3 regions of the Beduinella massiliensis genome follow, and region 3 is predicted to be linked to each of the others. Evidence: predicted binding sites of a transcription regulator. Region 3 holds the regulator's gene; each other region holds the start of a gene.
The links. Region 3 encodes HrcA, which represses chaperone genes, less so after heat shock. Its sites were predicted from a motif close to TGTTAGCACTCNNNNNNNNNGAGTGCTAACA; they were not measured.

Region 1 (6,043 bases), 1.8 Mb from region 3:
CATCGCGGGCAGCTCCGCGTCGCGCAGGGCCTGCAGCTCCACCTTCAGCTCCGCCTTGCCCGTGGCCTCGCGGAACAGCTTCGTCAGCTTGTCCGTGTCCAGAGCGGGCGCCTCGCCCCCCTCCTCCTTGAGGGCGGACAGATCCGCGTCCACGCGGCAGAACTTGAGCTTCCCGTCCTTCTGGCCGGAATACTCCATAAAGGAAACGAAGTTTACGTCGATGGGCGTGTCGAGCACCACCACGTCGATGCCCTGGTCGCGGTACAGCTTGATCATCGCGTCCTGGCGGCTCTCGTCCGTGGTGTAGAGCACCTTGTCCGGGGCCTTTTCCTTGTTGGCCTCGATGTACTCCGAAAGCGTGAGGAAGCGTCCGTCCACGGTCTTGTAGAGCAGCACGTCCTTCATGCGCTCGTTAAACTTCTCGTCGCGCATGCAGCCGTACTTGATGAAGGGATGAATGTCCGGCCAGTACTTCTCAAAGGAGGGCCTGTCGTTGCCCGCCATGCCGGTCAGGCGATCCGCCACCTTCTTGGTGATATGCCCGCTGATCTTGCGCACGTAGCCGTCGTTTTGCAGGAACGAACGCGAGACGTTGAGGGGCAGGTCGGGGCAGTCGATGACGCCCTTGAGGAGCATCAGGAACTCGGGGATGACCTCCTTGATGTTGTCCGCGACGAACACCTGGCCGCTGAACAGCTTGATCTGGCCCTCCATGCCGCCGAAGTCCTGCTTGAGCTTGGGGAAGTAGAGGATGCCCTTGAGCTTGAAGGGATAGTCTACGTTGAGGTGCACCCAGAAGAGCGGGTCCTCGTACTCGCGGAACACCTTGCGGTAGAAGGCTTTGTATTCGTCCTCCGTGCAGTCGGAGGGGTTCTTGAGCCACAGCGGGTGGGTGTCGTTGATGGGCTTAGGCGCTTCCGGCTCCTTTTCCGGCTCCGCGTCCTCGCCCTCGGCCTTGGGATCCTCTTCCTTCTTCTCTTCCTCAGGCTTGATCTCGTCCAGGAAGATCGGCGTCTGCATGAAGGCGCAGTAACGGTCTAGCACCTCGCGCACGCGGTAGGGACGCACGAATTCCTCCTCGCCCTCCGCGATGTCGAGGGTGATGCAGGTGCCGCGCCGGTTCCAGTCGCTGCCCTCCACGGTGTATTCCATGCCGTCCTCGCTCACCCAGCGCACGGCCACGGCGCCCGGCTGATAGGAGAGGGTATCGATCGTCACCTTGGAGGATACCATGAACGCGGAATAGAAGCCCAGGCCGAAGTGGCCGATGATGCCGCCGTCCTTGTCCTTGTCGTCGTACTGCTTGAGGAACTCCTCCGCGCCGGAGAAGGCTACCTGTCCGATGTACTTTTCGACCTCCTCGGCGGTCATGCCGATGCCGTTGTCGATGAAGCGGAGCTGCTTCTTTGCGGCGTCCACCTCGACGTGCACCTCGTAGCCCTCCTGCTCGCCGCTGGCGATCTTCATCTTGGTGATGGCGTCGCAGCCGTTGCTCACCAGCTCGCGGATGAAGATATCCTTGTCCGAATACAGCCACTTCTTGATGACGGGCATGATATTCTGCGCATGAATCGATACGCTTCCGGTCTTCTTTTCCATATATAGAACCTCCCCTGGTCAGAAAATTTTCCTTACGGGCCCTATTGTAGTCCCCTCCGGCGCGCATGTCAAGCACTTTTTAGCACTCAACCATTAAGAGTGCTAACAGAATCAGGGACGGTCAGTCTGCCGTCCCTGCGCTCTCGGCGCGCTGCTCAGATCATTTGCTGCGCACCGACCGGAAATGCAACTGCCTCCGCGATCAAAAAACACGCGCCAGGCGAATGCCGCCTGACGCGCCGTAGTTCAATGCGTTTCCTTATTATATTGCCGCCAGAAGTCAACGTACGACTCCCGCGTGAACCTGGGGGTATAATCCGCGCGGATCGCCCGCGCCTTCCGGGCGCCGTCCCACAGAAGATCCACCACCGTCATCGCCATCGCGCGCGCGGGCATGACGTAGGCCATCTCCTTGTCGCAGACGGTGAAGTCCTTGCTGTGCGCCGTGCCGTCGTAGCCGCCGGTGGAGATGTGCATGAAGGGGACGACGGAGCTCACGTCGCCCGCGTCGGTCGCGCCCATCAGTTCGTAGCCGTAGAGGTTCGCGCCCTCGCCCAACAGCGCCTCGCTGTTTTCCGCGAACAGGCGATTCAGCTCCGGGTCCTGAAGCATCGGCAGATAGCCGGGCGTCTGCACGATGTCCAGCGTCGCGCCGACCGCCATCGCCCCCGCGCGCAGCGCGCGGTCCACCTTGTCGGAGGCGTCCACGACCGCCTCGATCGTGCGCCCGCGCACGTAGGTCTCCATGCGCACGTCCGCCGGGACGATGTTCACCAGGTCGCCGCCCTTGGTGATGATCGGGTGCACGCGGATGCGGTCGCTGTCCCTGAACGTCTCGCGGTTCGCGTTGATCGCCATGATCGAAAGCGCCGCCGCGTTCAGCGCGTTCACCCCCGCGAACGGCTCCGCGCCCGCATGCGCTTCCTGCCCGTGGTAGCGCACGATCTTGCCCAGAAAGCCGGAGCTGTCGCAGTTGATGAGGAATTTGCGCTCCGTGACCCCGGCGTGCGAATGAATCATCATGCCCGCGTCGATGCCCTCCAGCTGGCCCAGGCGGATGAATTCCTGCTTGCCGCCAAAGAATTCGATCTTTCCATCCTGACGCAGCCGCTCGCGGTATTCCAGCTCGACGTATTCCTCCGCCGGCACCGCCATGAAGACCGCGTCGCCGTCCAGTTCCCGCATGAAGGGCGCAAGGCCCATCGCAGCGCCCAGCATCGACGCGATCTGGGCGTTATGGCCGCAGGAATGCGCCGCGCCCGTCTCAAGGTCCGCGCAGGGGTGCAGCGGGCACACGACCGCGTCCAGCTCGCCCATGACGAGCACGCGCGCCCGGCTTTGCCCGCCCTTTGCCTCGGCCTTTACGCCGGTGAGGGCGATGCCGTCCTCGTGCGCCAGTCCCAGGCTGTCGAACGTATCGCGCACCAGCCGCGCGGTCTTGTATTCCTTAAAACCCAATTCGGGGTTGTGAAAGATCTGCTCGCCGATGGCGATGATTTCGTCCCTGCGCGCGTCAATTCGCTCCAGCACGCGCTGCTTGAGCTCTTCCTTTGTCATGTTCCGCCCTTCTTTCTGTAGGATCGAAAGCATTATACCCGCCTGCGCCGCCAAAAGCAAGCGTGTCCCCGCATAAAGCCAAACCCCTAAAAAACGGCATTCCTTTTCGACCGATTTCTCCAGAAAACGAGAGCCGTTTTCTTTCGCGCCGCCTATTGACAGAACGTTTAGAATAGGATACGATTTAATCGTTCGGATTTATCTTTAACTTCCCTGATAGGAGCGCGCAATGAATGCAAAAATTGGGTTGGCCAGCCGTGGCCTGCATCCCTTCGACCTGTTAATCACGAACATCCGCCTTGTGAACGTCATGACGCTCGAAATCTACGAGGCCTCCATCGGCATCGTGGACGGCGACATCGCCTACGCGGGGCCGCCGATTTCGGAGCACCGCGCGAAGGAAACCCTCGACGGCGGCGGCATGTACGCCGCGCCGGGCTTCATCGACAGCCATATGCACCTGGAAAGCAGCATGATGACGCCCGCGCACTTCGCGCAGGCGATTTTGCCGCTGGGCACGACCAGCGTGTGCGCCGACCCGCATGAAATCGCCAACGTGCTGGGCGAGGAAGGCGTGGCGCTGCTCTCTCTCGCCTGCGAGAAGCTTCCGCTGACCGTGCACCTGATGGCCCCCTCGACCGTTCCGAGCGCGCCGGGCTTTGAAACCTCCGGCGCCGACGTGGACGCGGAGGCTGTGCGCCGCATGCTCGCGCTGCCCGGCGTGCTGGGGCTGGGCGAGGTGATGGACTTCAACGGCGTCGCGGCCGGGGACGATAGGATGCTCGCGATCTGCCGCGCTGCGCGCGAGGCGGGCGTGCCGCTCGACGGTCACGTGCCCGCGCTGCACGGCGCGGACCTTCAGGCCTTCGCCGCGCCGGGGATCGACTGCGACCACACCTACATGGATCCGGAGACGGTGCTGGAAAAGCTGCGATTGGGGATGTGCGTGCAGATTCAGGAGCGCTTCCTCACCCGCGAGCTCATGGAAACGCTGAACAGGCTGAACGTGCAAAACCGCGTCATGCTCGTGACCGACGACGTGCCGCTGACGCGCCTTTGCGCCGAGGGGCACCTCAATTCCGTCATGCGAAAGGCCATGGCGCTGGGCCTTCGTCCGCTCCTGTGCTACCGCTACGTCACGATCAACGCCGCCGACCGCCTGCGCCAGTACAGCGTGGGCGCGATCGCGCCGGGCAGGCGCGCGGACATCGTGCTGCTGCCCGACCTGCTGGACGTGCAGCCCAGCGTCGTGCTCTGCGCGGGCCGCGTCGTCGCGCGAAACGGGCATATGGCCGTGGACATTCCCCAGACCCGCTTTCCCGATTCCGCCTACCGCACGATGCGCCTCTCCCCGCTGACGCCTTCGGACTTCACGATTCGCGCCTCGATTCAGGAAGGGCGCGCGCGCGTCCGCCTCATCGCGCAGGACGGAAAGACGTCGCGCACGGTGTTGGAGCAGGGCGACGTGCCGGTGCGCGGCGGCGTGCTGCAAAACGGCCCCTATGCGAAGATGGCGGTCTTTTGCCGCCACGGGCAGGGCAGCCGCTCCCTCGGCTTCCTCTCGCACATGGAGGGCTTCCGCGGCGCGCTGGGCACCACCTACGCGCACGACTGCCATAACCTCACGGTCTACGGCTCAAACGACGCGGACATGCTGCTGTGCGCCAACGCGCTGATCGAGGCGGGCGGCGGCGTCTGCGCCGTCAAGGACGGGCAGGTGCTCTGCCTGATCCCGCTGCCCATCGCCGGGCTGCTGTGCGAGGAAGACCTGCCTACGCTCGCGCCCAGGCTTCAAGCGTTCCTTTCCGCCGTGCGGCAGACGGGGCTGCCGCACGAAGAAGCGCTTACCTTCATGACGCTGATGCCGCTGGCCGTCTCCCCCTGCGTGAAGCTGACCGATAAGGGGCTGGTGGACGTGCTGAAAAAGGAAATGCTGCCCCTGATCGTCTCGGAGGAGGAAATGTGATGCGCAAACATCAGGCGTTTTATCTCGCGCTGCCTACGGTGCTGGCGCTGCTCGTGCTCTTCATCGCCCCGATGGTCTACATCCTCGTAGGCACGCTCAGAACCGACGGGCTGCAATACTATCAAAAATTCCTCACGGATTCCTTCTACCTGAACATCCTCTGGACTACGGTGAAGATTTCGCTTCAGACCACGCTGATCTGCCTGCTGCTGGGCTACCCCGCCGCCTACTTTCTCGCGCGCACGAAATCGCGGATCAAGAACCTGCTCATCATCATGACGGTCTTTCCCTTCCTCGTCAGCGCGGTCGTCCGTTCCTACGGCTGGATGGTCATTTTGGGCAAGAACGGCCTGCTCAACCAGCTGCTTCGCGCGCTGGGGCTGATCGAGAAGCCGCTGAGCATCCTCTACACCCCCACGGCGGTACTGATCGGCCTGGTGCACCTGCTCACCCCCTACATGATTCTGGGCATCACCAGCGTCATTCAGAGCATCGACCGCAACGTCGAGTACGCGGCCCACAGCCTGGGCGCGAGCCCCTTCAAGACGTTTCTCAAGGTGACGCTGCCGCTCAGCTCCCCGGGCATCATCTCCGGGTGCATCCTGGTGTTCACGCTCTCGATGACCTCCTACGTAACCCCCAAGCTGCTGGGCGGCACGAAGTTCCGCATGATGAGCACCATGGTCTTTCAGGAGGTCAACGTCAACTTCAACTGGGGCTTCGCCTCCGCGATCAGCTACATCCTGCTCTTCGTGATCCTCGTCATCCTGCTCGTATCCAATTTCGCCGCGGACCGCTATACCCGCAGGCTGGGAGGTGGCAAAAATGCGTGACGGCAAGGTCAGCCTGCTCTCCCGTGTCGTGACGGTTCTGGTGTACGCGTTTTTGATGGCGCCGCTGCTCGTCATCATCTTGGCCTCG
Region 2 (6,043 bases), 1.0 Mb from region 3:
CACCCAGGCCCACAAAACCAGCCTTGATCCCCGTCAGCTCTCGCTGCTCGCCGTCCCAGGGCGCGCAGCCAAAGCCGTGCAGCACCGCGCAAAGCTCGGAGACCGCGTATTCCGCGACGCCCTCGTCGCCATAGTCGCGGATGCCCGTTACGGCGATGCCGTGCGCACGCGCATAGCGGATGTCCACGTTGGCGCTCTCTTCCCCGTAGAGCGAGCAGCACATGCCCACGTAGCGAAGGTTCGGCAGGCGGGAGAGGATGTCCGCGGAGATGGTAGAGGTGGTGGAAATCAGCATAGCGTCCGCGCCTTCGGCGCGGCGGACGATTTCGTCCGGCGTCGCGGGCACGTCACGGTAAAGCATTACTTCCTTGGCGTAACGGTGAAGCGCCGCTTCGGCGCTTTCGATCAGGCTTACCGGCTCGATGGCGACCAGCTTCTGAAACATGGAAAGACTCCTTTGCCTTTTGTTGATGCCCATAGGATACCATCTTTTTCCCTGAACGTAAAGCCATTTCCACTTCAGCCACCGCGTCCTAATCGGTGAAATGACCGCCCTTGTGAAACGCATACCACTTCAAAATGTCCTCTTCCGGGACGGCGCGTAGCGCAAGAAGCGCCTCCCGCGCGGATTGAACGCTGCAGTCCGGCAAGACGCCAAAGCCATCGAGAGAACGATTCTTTTGCTCCGTGAACGATACGGTTTTCACGCAGAACTGCCCCCCCGGCCGAGCGTAAGCAGCGCGGAGGAGAGGTGGGCGCATATCCTAATCCGCATAGGGGTCCAGCAGAGCGGACAGAATGGTTTGATTCAAGCGCATCTCCTCTTTGTTTTGGAATAAACAAAGCGGTCTCGCGCCTGCGACGCGGTACCGCCCTGCGTTGATAGATTTCGCCGTTACGCTTTTTTCCAGCGCTTGAGTTCGGGGAAAAATGCGTTCATCTGCTTGCGCGCTTCCTCGGGCGTCGTGCCGGGGCAAGATTCCACGACAAAGGGGATGCACGTCTCGATCATCGTTTCCATGGTCGTGTCTCCGCCGACGAATGAGCCGTCCTTGTAGCAGTAAGCGCAGTAATCGGGGCTCTTGCTGCCGTCCTTTTCCGTTCCGTATTCGTATTCGTTTCCGGGAAGGTTCATGGGCATGCCGCAGCTCTGGCAAAACTTTGTCTCCGTCATCAGGGGTTCCTCCTTTAAAAATGAATTGAAGGTACGCCCTTATGATACGGGGGTTAACTGGACACCTGCGTGTCAGGTTTTACGATTCCTCATAAATTTTTGCCGTGCGCAACGCGGCGTCTCTCATGAGCTGCCGCGCGGACTTGGGCGAGAGCACCTCCAGCGCGTCGCCGTAGGAGAGCAAAAAGGCAAAGAAGTCGTCGCAGATCGGCGTCTGGGTGTGAACGGTCAGGGAGCCGTCGGGGTTTTCGTGGATCTGCTCCGCCGCAAAGTCGTCCATTGCCCGGAAGGCGGAATCCGCCTGTACCCGCAGGACGACGGGTTCGAGGGGGGCCTTGCCCCAGTAAGCGACGTCGATCGCGGGGAGGTCCGCCATGTCGTCCGGAAAGCTATCCTCCGACATGCGGAGGGCCGACATACGCGAAAGCTTAAACGTGCGGTAGGCATCCTTTTCGCAGCACTTCGCCTGCAAGTACCACGCCGCGGACTTGAAGGCGAGGCGGGCGGGCTTGACGCGGCGTTCGCGGCGAAGCCCATAGGCGCTGCAATAGGTGAACGCGACGACGCGCTTTGCGCGGATCGCCTCGCGCAGGAGGGCGAAGCGCTCGTCCTTTTGTCCGGCTGCGCCCCAGGCGGAGAGGTCCACCTCCAGCCAGTCCTTCGCGCCGCGTTCAAACAGGCCCGACAGCTTGGAAAGCGCCGTGCGCGCGTCTTCTTCCGACGCGGCCAGCCCCTTTACGGCCATGAGCAGCGCGTCCTTTTCGCCGTCGGAGAGCGCCGCGCGGGAGAGCGTGAAGCCCTCCATCAGGGCGATGCCGCCGCCGCGTCCCTGCGAGGCGTATACCGGAATGCCTGCTTCGCTCAGCGCTTCCACGTCGCGGTAGACCGTTCGCACGGATACCCCCAGACGCTGCGCAAGCTCCGGGGCGCTGACCTGCCTGCGCTCGAGCAGCACGTAGAGGATTTCAAAGAGACGGGATGTCATAGCGCTCCTTTCCGCCCTACAGCCGGGCGAGCGCATCCTGCGCGCCCAGAAGCCTGCCGATCAGTTGATGGGTGATGCAAGCGTCCCCGACGTCGCCAATCTCTTCAAAATAGGCGAGAAAGCAGAGCTCCACGTAGAGGCAGCAGCCGGGCAGCGCCGCGCGTTCATCGCCGCTCAGCGGCGAGACGGCTTCGTACCCGCGCAGATATGCGCTAAAGAGCGAGAGCCATGCGGAAAGATTCGGCACATCGCCGCCTTCGTGTGCGAGCACGGCGAGCAGCATGTAACAGATGTCGTACAGCCGCGCGTTCACATGCGCGTGGTCGTTGTCGATCAGGCCGGAAAAGTGTGTTCCTTCGAACAGAACGTTGCCAGGATGCAGATCGCGGTGAATGACCTGGCGCGGAAGCTTCGCGTACAGCGCGCATAGGGCGTCCATGAGGGGTGGCACGCGCGCGTCCACGCCCTGTAAGCGGGAAAAGCGGCGGATTTCGCCCTCCGCGTCGCAGCGGCGGAAGCCGTGCGCGCAGCAGGTTTCCAGCGCCGCGTGAATGCGCGCGCTGACCTCGCCGAGCAGCCGCAGCTTTTCCTCGCCGCCGGGCGCAAAGAATCCGCACAGCGGCGCGCCGGGCAGACGCGCATACAGCGCGTAGGCGGTACCGTCCGGAGCTGTATAAAACGCGTCACCCGTCCGCGTCGGCAGAATCGGAGCGGCCGGCAGTCCGGCCTCCCGGAAAGCCTGAGAGGCGTCGGCAAACGCTTTTGCGTCCTGCAAGCGAGCGAAGGATTTGAGCACGCGGACGCCATCCACGGAAAAGACGCCGTCCGCCAGGGCGTCCATATGTTCGCAGGAAACGTCCCAGGCATTCCCGGGCAGCGCCTTGAACGGCGCGCGGGGATCGCGGCGGCGCTCAAAGACGATGTGCGGCATGTCCACCCCACGATAATGTTTCGTGAACGTAAAAGTGGGGACGAGGCCGTTTCGCCGCGCGACGGCCTGCGAGGCTTCGTTCGTGTCCCGAATGATCGAGCAAATGCATTGCACGCCCAGCACGTCGAACGCGTAGCGCATCGCGCCGGCGGCGGCTTCCGTCGCGTAGCCCTGATGCCAGCAGGCGTATTTGAACAGGTAGCCAATCTCGACCTTCCTGCCCTGCGGCGTATCCTGCAGGGTAAGGCCTGCCTGGCCGACCAGGAGACCATCCTGTTTGCGAACGACGGCGCAAAGCCCGAATCCGTCGCGCGCGTACCGCTCCTGCTGGCGGGAAAGCCAGGAGTGAACCTCTTCGATCGGGAAAGGCCCCTCGTAGGCGGTCATCACGCGCGGGTCCTGCAAAATCTCGCAAAGGTCGGGCAGATCGGCTTCCGTCATCTCGCGCAGGAGAAGGCGTTCGGTTTCAAGAAAGACGTTCAATTTAAATTTCCTCCTCTTGCCTTGACAGCAGGCGCAGCGCATCCTTTCGCGCGGCCTTTACGGCGGTGGGCAGCGGCAGCGCTCGCAGCTCGTCGGCCGTCGCCCAGCGGCAGCCGTCCGGCGCGGGCACGTTCTCCGCCTGAAAGGCGTGCAGCGTCATCTCCCAGATGATGTGGGTAAAGACGTGGCGCGCCGTGCCGAGCGGCGCATCATAGATGGCGGGCACGCCCAGCGCCTCGAGGCGCGCGCAGAGCGCTCTGTCCGTGACGGCGTCTTCAAAGAGCGGAAAGACCCACAGCCCACCGAGCAGGCGTTCGCTTCGCCTTTGCAGCAGCACGCGTCCACCCGAATAGACGACGGCAACGCCCACCTGTATCGAGCGCTGAGGTCGCGCCTTCTTCTTAACCGGGAGCTGTTCCGCGTCGCCCGTTTCGAACGCGTCGCACAGCGCGCGCACCGGGCACAGCAGGCATCTGGGCGCGCCGGGCGTGCAGACGGTCGCGCCCAGCTCCATCATCGCGTTGGTGAAGTCGCCTGTGCGAAGGGACGGCACGAGGCTTTGCGCGCGATCTGCAACCGCGCGCTTCACAGCGGGCTGCGTTACGTCCTCCCGCACGCCGAAGACGCGGGCGACGACGCGCTCTACGTTGCCATCCACTGCGGCCACCCGTTCGCCATAGCAGATCGAGGCCACGGCGCCTGCGGTATAGGGGCCGATGCCGGGCAGTTTTCGCAGCTCTGCGCAGGTGTCCGGCAGATTTCCTCCGTATTCCTGCACGATTTTGCGCGCCGCTGATTGCAGATTGCGCGCGCGGGAATAATATCCCAGGCCCTCCCACGCCTTGAGCACGTCCTCCTCCGGCGCCTGCGCTAACGCGCGCGCGTCCGGAAAGCGGGCGAGAAACCGCTCATAATAGGAAATAACCGTCTCGGCACGCGTCTGCTGCAGCATGATTTCGGAAACCCAGATGGCGTAGGGATCGCGCGTTTCGCGCCAGGGGAGCGGGCGATGCTCCGCGTCGTACCAGGAGAGCAGCGCCTCCGAAAATTCCGTCTTGTTCATGGCAAACCTCCGTCCTGCTATTGTAGCATAGCCGCGCGCGCTGCGCTACGCGGATTTTCGAACGTAGCATGTCGCTGGCAGAAGGAAGCGGAGATCCGGAAAAACGAAGATAACAAATTTCTTAAAAATTTGTGCAATTTTCCCACTTGTCATGAACGGGAGAATGGCTTAAACTATCAGCATGATTTAGCACTCACCTATTGAGAGTGCTAACAACCCCAAACAAGTTTATCATTCCATCAAGGAGGCATTGATTATGAACGTGAAACCGCTTTTTGACCGCGTGGTCATCAAGAACCTCGAAGCTGAGGAGACCAGCAAGGGTGGCATCATCCTGACGAGCAGCGCCAAAGAAAAGCCCCAGACGGCTGAGGTGCTCGCTGTCGGCCCGGGCGGGCTGGTGGACGGCAAGGAAGTTTCCATGCAGGTGAAGGTCGGCCAGAAGGTCATCTACTCCAAGTACGCGGGCACCGAGGTTAAGATCGACGGTCAGGAGCTGATCATCGTTCGCCAGAGCGACATCCTCGCGATCGTGGAATAAGCCTGAACATCCTTGAGTTATAACGAGTGGGAAAGGAAGTAATTATCATGGCGAAGCAGATTATTTTCGGCGAAGAGGCCCGTCACGCGCTTGAGCGCGGCGTCAACGCGCTGGCCGATACCGTGAAGATCACCCTGGGCCCGAAGGGCCGCAACGTGGTGCTGGACAAAAAGTTCGGCGCGCCGCTGATCACGAATGACGGCGTCACCATCGCCAAGGAAGTCGAGCTGGAGGACGCCTTTGAAAACATGGGTGCGCAGCTCGTGAAGGAAGTCGCCACCAAGACGAACGACGTCGCGGGCGACGGCACCACCACCGCCACCCTGCTGGCGCAGGCGATGATCCGCGAGGGCCTCAAGAACCTGGCGGCGGGCGCGAATCCCATGGTGCTGAAGGCCGGCATCGAGGACGCGACGGCGGCCGCCGTCGAGGGTCTCAAGGAGCTGTCCAAGCCGATCGAGGGCAAGGACGCCATCGCGCATGTCGCGGCGATTTCCGCTTCGAGTGACGAGGTCGGCGTGCTGGTTTCCGACGCGATGGAGAAGGTCGGCAACGACGGCGTCATCACGGTCGAAGAATCGAAGACCATGAAGACCGAGCTCAATATCGTGGAAGGCATGCAGTTCGACCGCGGCTACGTCTCCGCCTACATGGCGACCGACACGGATAAGATGGAAGCCGTGCTGGACGATCCGGTCATCCTCATCACCGACAAGAAAATCTCCAACATCCAGGAGCTGCTGCCGCTGCTCGAGCAGGTCGTGCAGTCCGGCAAGAAGATGCTCATCATCGCTGAGGACGTCGAGGGCGAAGCGATGACCACGCTGGTGCTCAACAAGCTCCGTGGAACGTTCACCTGCGTCGCC
Region 3 (6,043 bases):
CGACCGGCTGCTGGAGAGAACCGGCGTCTTTGAAAAGCGCGAGATGGTGGAGCAGATCCTGGACAGCATGGAGCTGGAGCGCGAGCGCGGCATCACGATCAAGTCCAAGGCCGTACACATGCGTTATACGGCCAAGGACGGCGAGGAATACACGCTCAACCTCATCGACACCCCCGGCCACGTCGACTTCACCTACGAGGTGTCGCGCGCGTTGGCGGCCTGCGAAGGGGCGCTGCTGGTCGTGGACGCGACGCAGGGCATTGAGGCGCAGACGCTGGCCAACGTCTACATGGCGCTGGAGCACGACCTGGAGATCGTGCCGGTGATCAACAAGATCGACCTGCCCAGCGCTCAGCCGGAGGAGGTGCGCGGGGAAATCGAGGACGTCATCGGCCTGGACGCCTCCTATGCGCCGCTGGTCAGCGCCAAGGTGGGGCTGGGCATCGACGACGTGCTGGAGGCGGTGGTGAACTACGTCCCGGCGCCGGCGGGCGACGAGGACAAGCCGCTTCGCGCGCTGATCTTCGATTCCTTTTACGACAACTACAGGGGCGCCATCTGCTTCGTGCGCGTGGTGGAGGGCAGCGTCAAGGCGGGCATGCGCATCCGCATGATGCAGGGCGGCGTGGAGTTCGACGTGGTGGAGGTCGGCGTGTTCCGCCCGGGCTATTCCCCGGTGAGCGAGCTGCTGCCCGGCGACGTCGGCTACGTGGCCGCCTCCATCAAGGACGTTCGCGACACGCGCGTGGGCGACACGATTACCGACGCGGAAAACCCGGCGGCGGAGCCCCTGCCGGGCTACCGGCAGGTGAACCCCATGGTCTTCTGCGGCATCTACCCGACGGACGGCGCGGATTACGACAACCTGCGGGACGCGCTGGAGAAGCTGCGTCTCAACGACGCCTCGCTTTCCTTCGAGCCGGAGACGTCCGTGGCGCTGGGCTTCGGCTTCCGCTGCGGCTTTCTGGGGCTGCTGCACATGGAGATCATCCAGGAGCGGCTGGAGCGCGAGTTCGACCTGGACATCATCACCACCGCGCCGAGCGTAAACTACAAGGTGCACAAGATGGACGGCACGATCGTCACCTGCGACAACCCCTCCAACCTGCCGCCCGCGGGCGAGATCGAGGAGATGGAGGAGCCGGTGGTGCGCGCCTACATCCACACCCCGCAGGAGTACGTCGGCACGCTCATGGAGCTTTGCCAGGACAAGCGCGGCGTCTTCAAGGACATGCAGTACGAGGGCACGCGCGTCAGGCTTCAATACATCCTGCCGCTGGGCGAGATCATCTTCGACTTCTTCGACCAGATCAAGAGCCGCACGCGCGGCTATGCCTCCTACGATTACGAGCTGGCGGGCTACGAGCCCAGCGACCTGGTGAAGCTGGACATCCTGCTCAACAGCGACGTGTGCGATGCGCTCTCGATGATCGTGCACCGCGAAAAGGCCTATGGCCGCGGCCGCTCCATCGCGGAAAAGCTCAAGGACGTCATCCCGCGTCAGCTCTTCGAGATCCCGATTCAGGCGGCGATCGGCGGCAAGGTCATCGCCCGTGAGACGGTGAAGGCGCTGCGCAAGGACGTGCTGGCCAAGTGCTACGGCGGCGACATCTCGCGCAAGAAGAAGCTGCTGGAAAAACAGAAGGAAGGCAAGAAGCGCATGCGCCAGCTCGGCTCCGTCGAGGTGCCCAGCGAGGCGTTCATGACCGTTCTGAAGATGGACTGACATGGACATCGGGCTTTACATCCACATCCCCTTTTGCGTGAAGAAGTGCGCCTACTGTGACTTCGCCTCCTACCCGGGGATGCTTTCCCACGCGCAGACGTACATGGAAGCGCTCTCGCTCGAGCTTCGCGCTCAGGCGGAGCGCTTTCCCGCATGCAGGGCGAGGACGGTCTTCCTCGGCGGGGGCACGCCCACGCTGCTTTCGGGCGCGCAGGTCGGGGCACTGCTGGACGCCGCGCGCTCGTGCTTTCCCTTTGCCGCGGACGCGGAGATCACGATGGAGGGGAACCCCGGCACGCTGACGGCAGAAAGCCTGGCGGCCTACCGCGCGGCGGGCGTGAACCGCCTGTCGCTGGGCATGCAGGCCGCGCAGGACGGGCTTTTAAAGACGCTGGGACGCATCCATCGCCTGCATGACGTGCAGGAGGGCGTTCGCATGGCGCGCGCTGCGGGCTTTGAAAACATCAACCTCGACCTCATCTACGGCCTGCCGGGGCAGACGAAGACGGACTGGCAGGAGACGCTCGAGCGGGCGCTCGACCTTTCGCCTAAGCACCTTTCCTGCTACGCGCTGATCGTGGAGGAGGGCACGCGCCTGGCCATTTCCCTTTCGGAAGGGAACCTTCCGCCCCTGCCGGACGAGGACGCGGAGCGGGAGATGTACGAAGCGGCGATTCGGGCCGCGAAGCGGGCTGGACTTTGCCAATACGAGCTTTCCAACTTTGCGCGGCCGGGCTTTGAATGCCGGCACAATCTGGTCTATTGGACGTGCGCGCCGTACCTGGGCGTGGGGCTCGCGGCGCACAGCTACATGGAAGAGCGCCGTTTTGGCAATACTGCCCACATGGGCACGTACCTTTCCGCCGTCCGCGCCGGGGAGAGCCCGCAGGATTCCTGCGAGTCGCTTACGGTAAAGGATCGCATGTTCGAGCGGGCGATGCTGGGCCTGCGCCTCACGCGCGGCATGGACGGCTCGCGCTTTGCGCGCGACTTTCACGTGACGCCGCAGGCGTGCTGGGGCGAGAAGCTGACGCGCCTCATAGACGCGGGGCTGCTCATCTGGGAAGGGGATTTTTTGCGCTTGACGCGCCGCGGCATGGACGTGCAGAACGCCGTGCTGGTGGAACTGATGGACTTTGAAGCACCCAAAAGCGGTTTTTAATCAAAAAAGGTCAAAAAGTTCAAAAAATGCTTCCAAACACCTTGACAAAAGCGCAAAGGAGTGCTATTTTTATCACGTTGGTTAGCACTCGACCTTTGAGAGTGCTAACAACCCGAAGGAAAGGTGATGAATCGTGGATCTTGTCGAGCGAAAATTCAGAATTCTGCAGGCGATCATCGACGACTACATCGTCACGGCGCTGCCCGTAGGTTCTCGAACGATCTCGCGCAAGTACGAGCAGAGCTTGTCCTCGGCGACCATTCGCAATGAAATGAGCGATCTGGAGGAGCTGGGTTATCTGGATTCGCCGCACACGTCGGCGGGCCGCGTGCCCTCGTACAAGGCGTACAGGCTGTACGTAGATCAGCTGATGAAGCGCACCCCGCTGACCCCGGAGGAGGCGAAGGTCATCAGCCAGTTCTTCGACCGGCGCGTGCGCCAGGTGGAGGACGTGGCCGAGCGCGCGGCGCAGGCGCTTTCCAGCGTGACGCATTATACCTCGGTCATCATGACGCGCCAGCCGGAGGAGGAAAACCTGAAGCTGCGCCATCTGCAGCTGGTGCCGGTGACGGAGGGCATGGCGCTTTTGATTCTGGTGACGGATGCCGGGGTCATCAAGCAGACGCCGATGCACATCAGCCCTGGCATGAGCACGGACGATCTGTACCGGGTTTCCCGCATGCTGACCGAGCGGCTCGCGGGCTGCAAGATGAGCCAGGTGCAGGCGATTTTGGAAGGAATCGGCGCGGAGTTTCGGGATCAGGGCGAGCTGCTCAGCGGCATGCTGGATACGATCCGCGAGAGCGGGGAACCGGGCGACCACACGGACCTGGTGGTCGGCGGCACGTCCAACCTGCTGGACTATCCCGAGTACAGCGATGTGGAAAAGGCGAGAAGCCTGCTGAGCGTGCTGGAAACAAAGGAAAAGGTGATCCGGCTGCTGTCGGGCGGCACGCAGATGGAGTTTTCGATCCGCATCGGCCCGGAAACCGGGCTGCCCGAGACGAAGGACTGCTCCGTCGTCACGGCGACATACCGGCTCGCTAACGGCAAGGTGAACACCATCGGCATCATCGGCCCCACGCGCATGCAGTATAACCGGGTGATCTCAGCGCTTGATTACATGGGAAAGTCTCTGATGGAGATGCTTTCCGGGCAGGACAAGAAATGAAAAAGAAGAGCGGGAACGACGGCTCAAAGAAGAGCGCCGGCGTGGTAGACGGGATTAAGAAGCAGGCGGACGTTCAAAAAGAACGGATACGGCAATGGTCGCAGGACCGCAAAAGAAAGGGCAAGACGATGAACGAAGAGAACGTAAGCAAGGAGCTGCTGGAGGAAGAGGTACCTAAGACGGAGGAGCCCGCGCAGGAGAGCGCAGAGGAGCAGGAAGCCGCCGGGCAGGAGGCGGAAAAGCAGCTTGCGGACGCGCTCGCGAAGTGCGAGGAGTACCTGAACCTCGCCCAGCGCGTGCAGGCCGACTTTGACAACTACCGCCGCCGCAACACCGCGGTGCGCGCGGAGGCATACGAAGAGGGCAAGCGGGATACCGTGGAAAAGCTGCTGCCCGTGCTCGACAACATCGAGCGGGCGCTCGCATCCGCCGGGGAAGAGGAATCGCCCCTGAAGAGCGGGGTGGAGCTCGTGCACCGGGGGCTTTGGGAGACGCTGCAAAAGCTCGGCGTCGAGGTGATCGACCGCGCGGGAGAGGTTTTCGACCCGGAGCTTGAAAACGCGGTGCTGCAAGGCGCGGAGGACGAGGGCGAGCCGGGCACGGTTTGCCTTGTGCTCCAAAAAGGCTATAAGGTCGGGACGCGCGTGATTCGCCACGCGATGGTCAAGGTGGTCGCAGGCTGAAGCCTGATCACATACATTCTTGATTTACGAAAAACTCACACAAACAAGTGATTCATCTAGGCTAGGAGGAAATCATTATGGGAAAGATTATCGGCATTGACCTGGGTACCACGAACAGCTGTGTAGCCGTCATGGAAGGCGGCGAGGCGACGGTCATCCCCAACGCTGAGGGCGCGCGCACCACGCCTTCCGTCGTCGCGTTCGCCAAGAACGGCGAGCGCCTCTGCGGTCAGGTGGCGAAGCGTCAGGCCGTCACCAACCCGGACCGCACCATCATTTCGATCAAGCGCGAGATGGGCACCAACTACAAGGTGGATATCGACGGCAAGGCCTACACGCCGCAGGATATTTCCGCGATGATCCTGCAAAAGCTCAAGGCCGACGCGGAAGCGTACCTGGGCGAGACGGTCACGCAGGCGGTCATCACCGTGCCGGCTTACTTCTCCGACAGCCAGCGCCAGGCCACCAAGGACGCGGGCCGCATCGCGGGCCTGGAGGTCATGCGCATCATCAACGAGCCGACGGCCGCTTCGCTGGCCTACGGCCTCGACAAGGACGACAACCACAAGATCCTCGTGTACGACCTGGGCGGCGGCACGTTCGACGTCTCCATTCTGGAGATCGGCGACGGCGTGTTCGAGGTGCTGGCCACCAACGGCAACACCCGTCTGGGCGGCGACGACTTCGACCAGCGCATCATCGATTACCTCGCCAGCGAGTTCAAGCGCGAGAACGGCATCGACCTCAAGGCCGACCGCATGGCGCTGCAGCGCCTGAAGGAGGCTGCCGAGAAGGCGAAGATCGAGCTTTCCGGCGTCATGAGCACCAACATCAACCTGCCGTTCATCACGGCGGACGCGACCGGCCCCAAGCACCTGGACATGACCCTCACCCGCGCGAAGTTCGACGAGCTGACCCGCGATCTGGTGGACGCGACCTTGCAGCCGGTGCAGCGCGCGCTGAGCGACGCGGGCCTCTCCGCCTCGCAGATCGACCGCGTGATCCTCGTCGGCGGCTCTACCCGCATCCCGGCGGTGCAGGACGCCGTCAAGAAGATCACCGGCAAGGACCCCTACAAGAACATCAACCCGGACGAGTGCGTGGCGCTGGGCGCTGCGATTCAGGGCGGCGTGCTCGGCGGCGAGGTCAAGGACGTGCTGCTGCTGGACGTGACGCCGCTGTCCCTGGGCATTGAGACGATGGGCGGCGTGTTCACGCGCCTGATCGACCGCAACACCACCATCCCGACCACCAAGTCGCAGATCTTCTCCACCGCCGCCGACGGACAGACGAGCGTCGAA

Region 1: a site for HrcA is predicted at 1,677-1,707, ahead of htpG (molecular chaperone HtpG). Genes of this name have one in related genera too.
Region 2: a site for HrcA is predicted at 4,821-4,851, ahead of C1725_RS13335 (co-chaperone GroES). Genes of this name have one in related genera too.

The regions. Positions count from the first base shown of each region.
Region 1 is NZ_LT963430.1:3,550,600-3,556,642, forward strand. Features, by position in the region: gene htpG (molecular chaperone HtpG) at 1-1,599, opposite strand, end outside; gene C1725_RS17050 (amidohydrolase) at 1,846-3,156, opposite strand; gene C1725_RS17055 (adenine deaminase C-terminal domain-containing protein) at 3,386-5,122, shown strand; gene C1725_RS17060 (ABC transporter permease subunit) at 5,122-5,955, shown strand; gene C1725_RS17065 (ABC transporter permease subunit) at 5,948-6,043, shown strand, end outside.
Region 2 is NZ_LT963430.1:2,743,184-2,749,226, reverse strand. Features, by position in the region: gene C1725_RS13360 (NAD(P)-dependent oxidoreductase) at 1-445, opposite strand, end outside; gene C1725_RS19430 (hypothetical protein) at 534-707, opposite strand; gene C1725_RS13355 (zinc ribbon domain-containing protein) at 896-1,174, opposite strand; gene C1725_RS13350 (helix-turn-helix transcriptional regulator) at 1,254-2,159, opposite strand; gene C1725_RS19425 (GNAT family N-acetyltransferase) at 2,176-3,573, opposite strand; gene mutY (A/G-specific adenine glycosylase) at 3,575-4,636, opposite strand; gene C1725_RS13335 (co-chaperone GroES) at 4,893-5,177, shown strand; gene groL (chaperonin GroEL) at 5,225-6,043, shown strand, end outside.
Region 3 is NZ_LT963430.1:1,713,255-1,719,297, forward strand. Features, by position in the region: gene lepA (translation elongation factor 4) at 1-1,726, shown strand, start outside; gene hemW (radical SAM family heme chaperone HemW) at 1,728-2,888, shown strand; gene hrcA (heat-inducible transcriptional repressor HrcA) at 3,022-4,059, shown strand; gene grpE (nucleotide exchange factor GrpE) at 4,056-4,742, shown strand; gene dnaK (molecular chaperone DnaK) at 4,820-6,043, shown strand, end outside.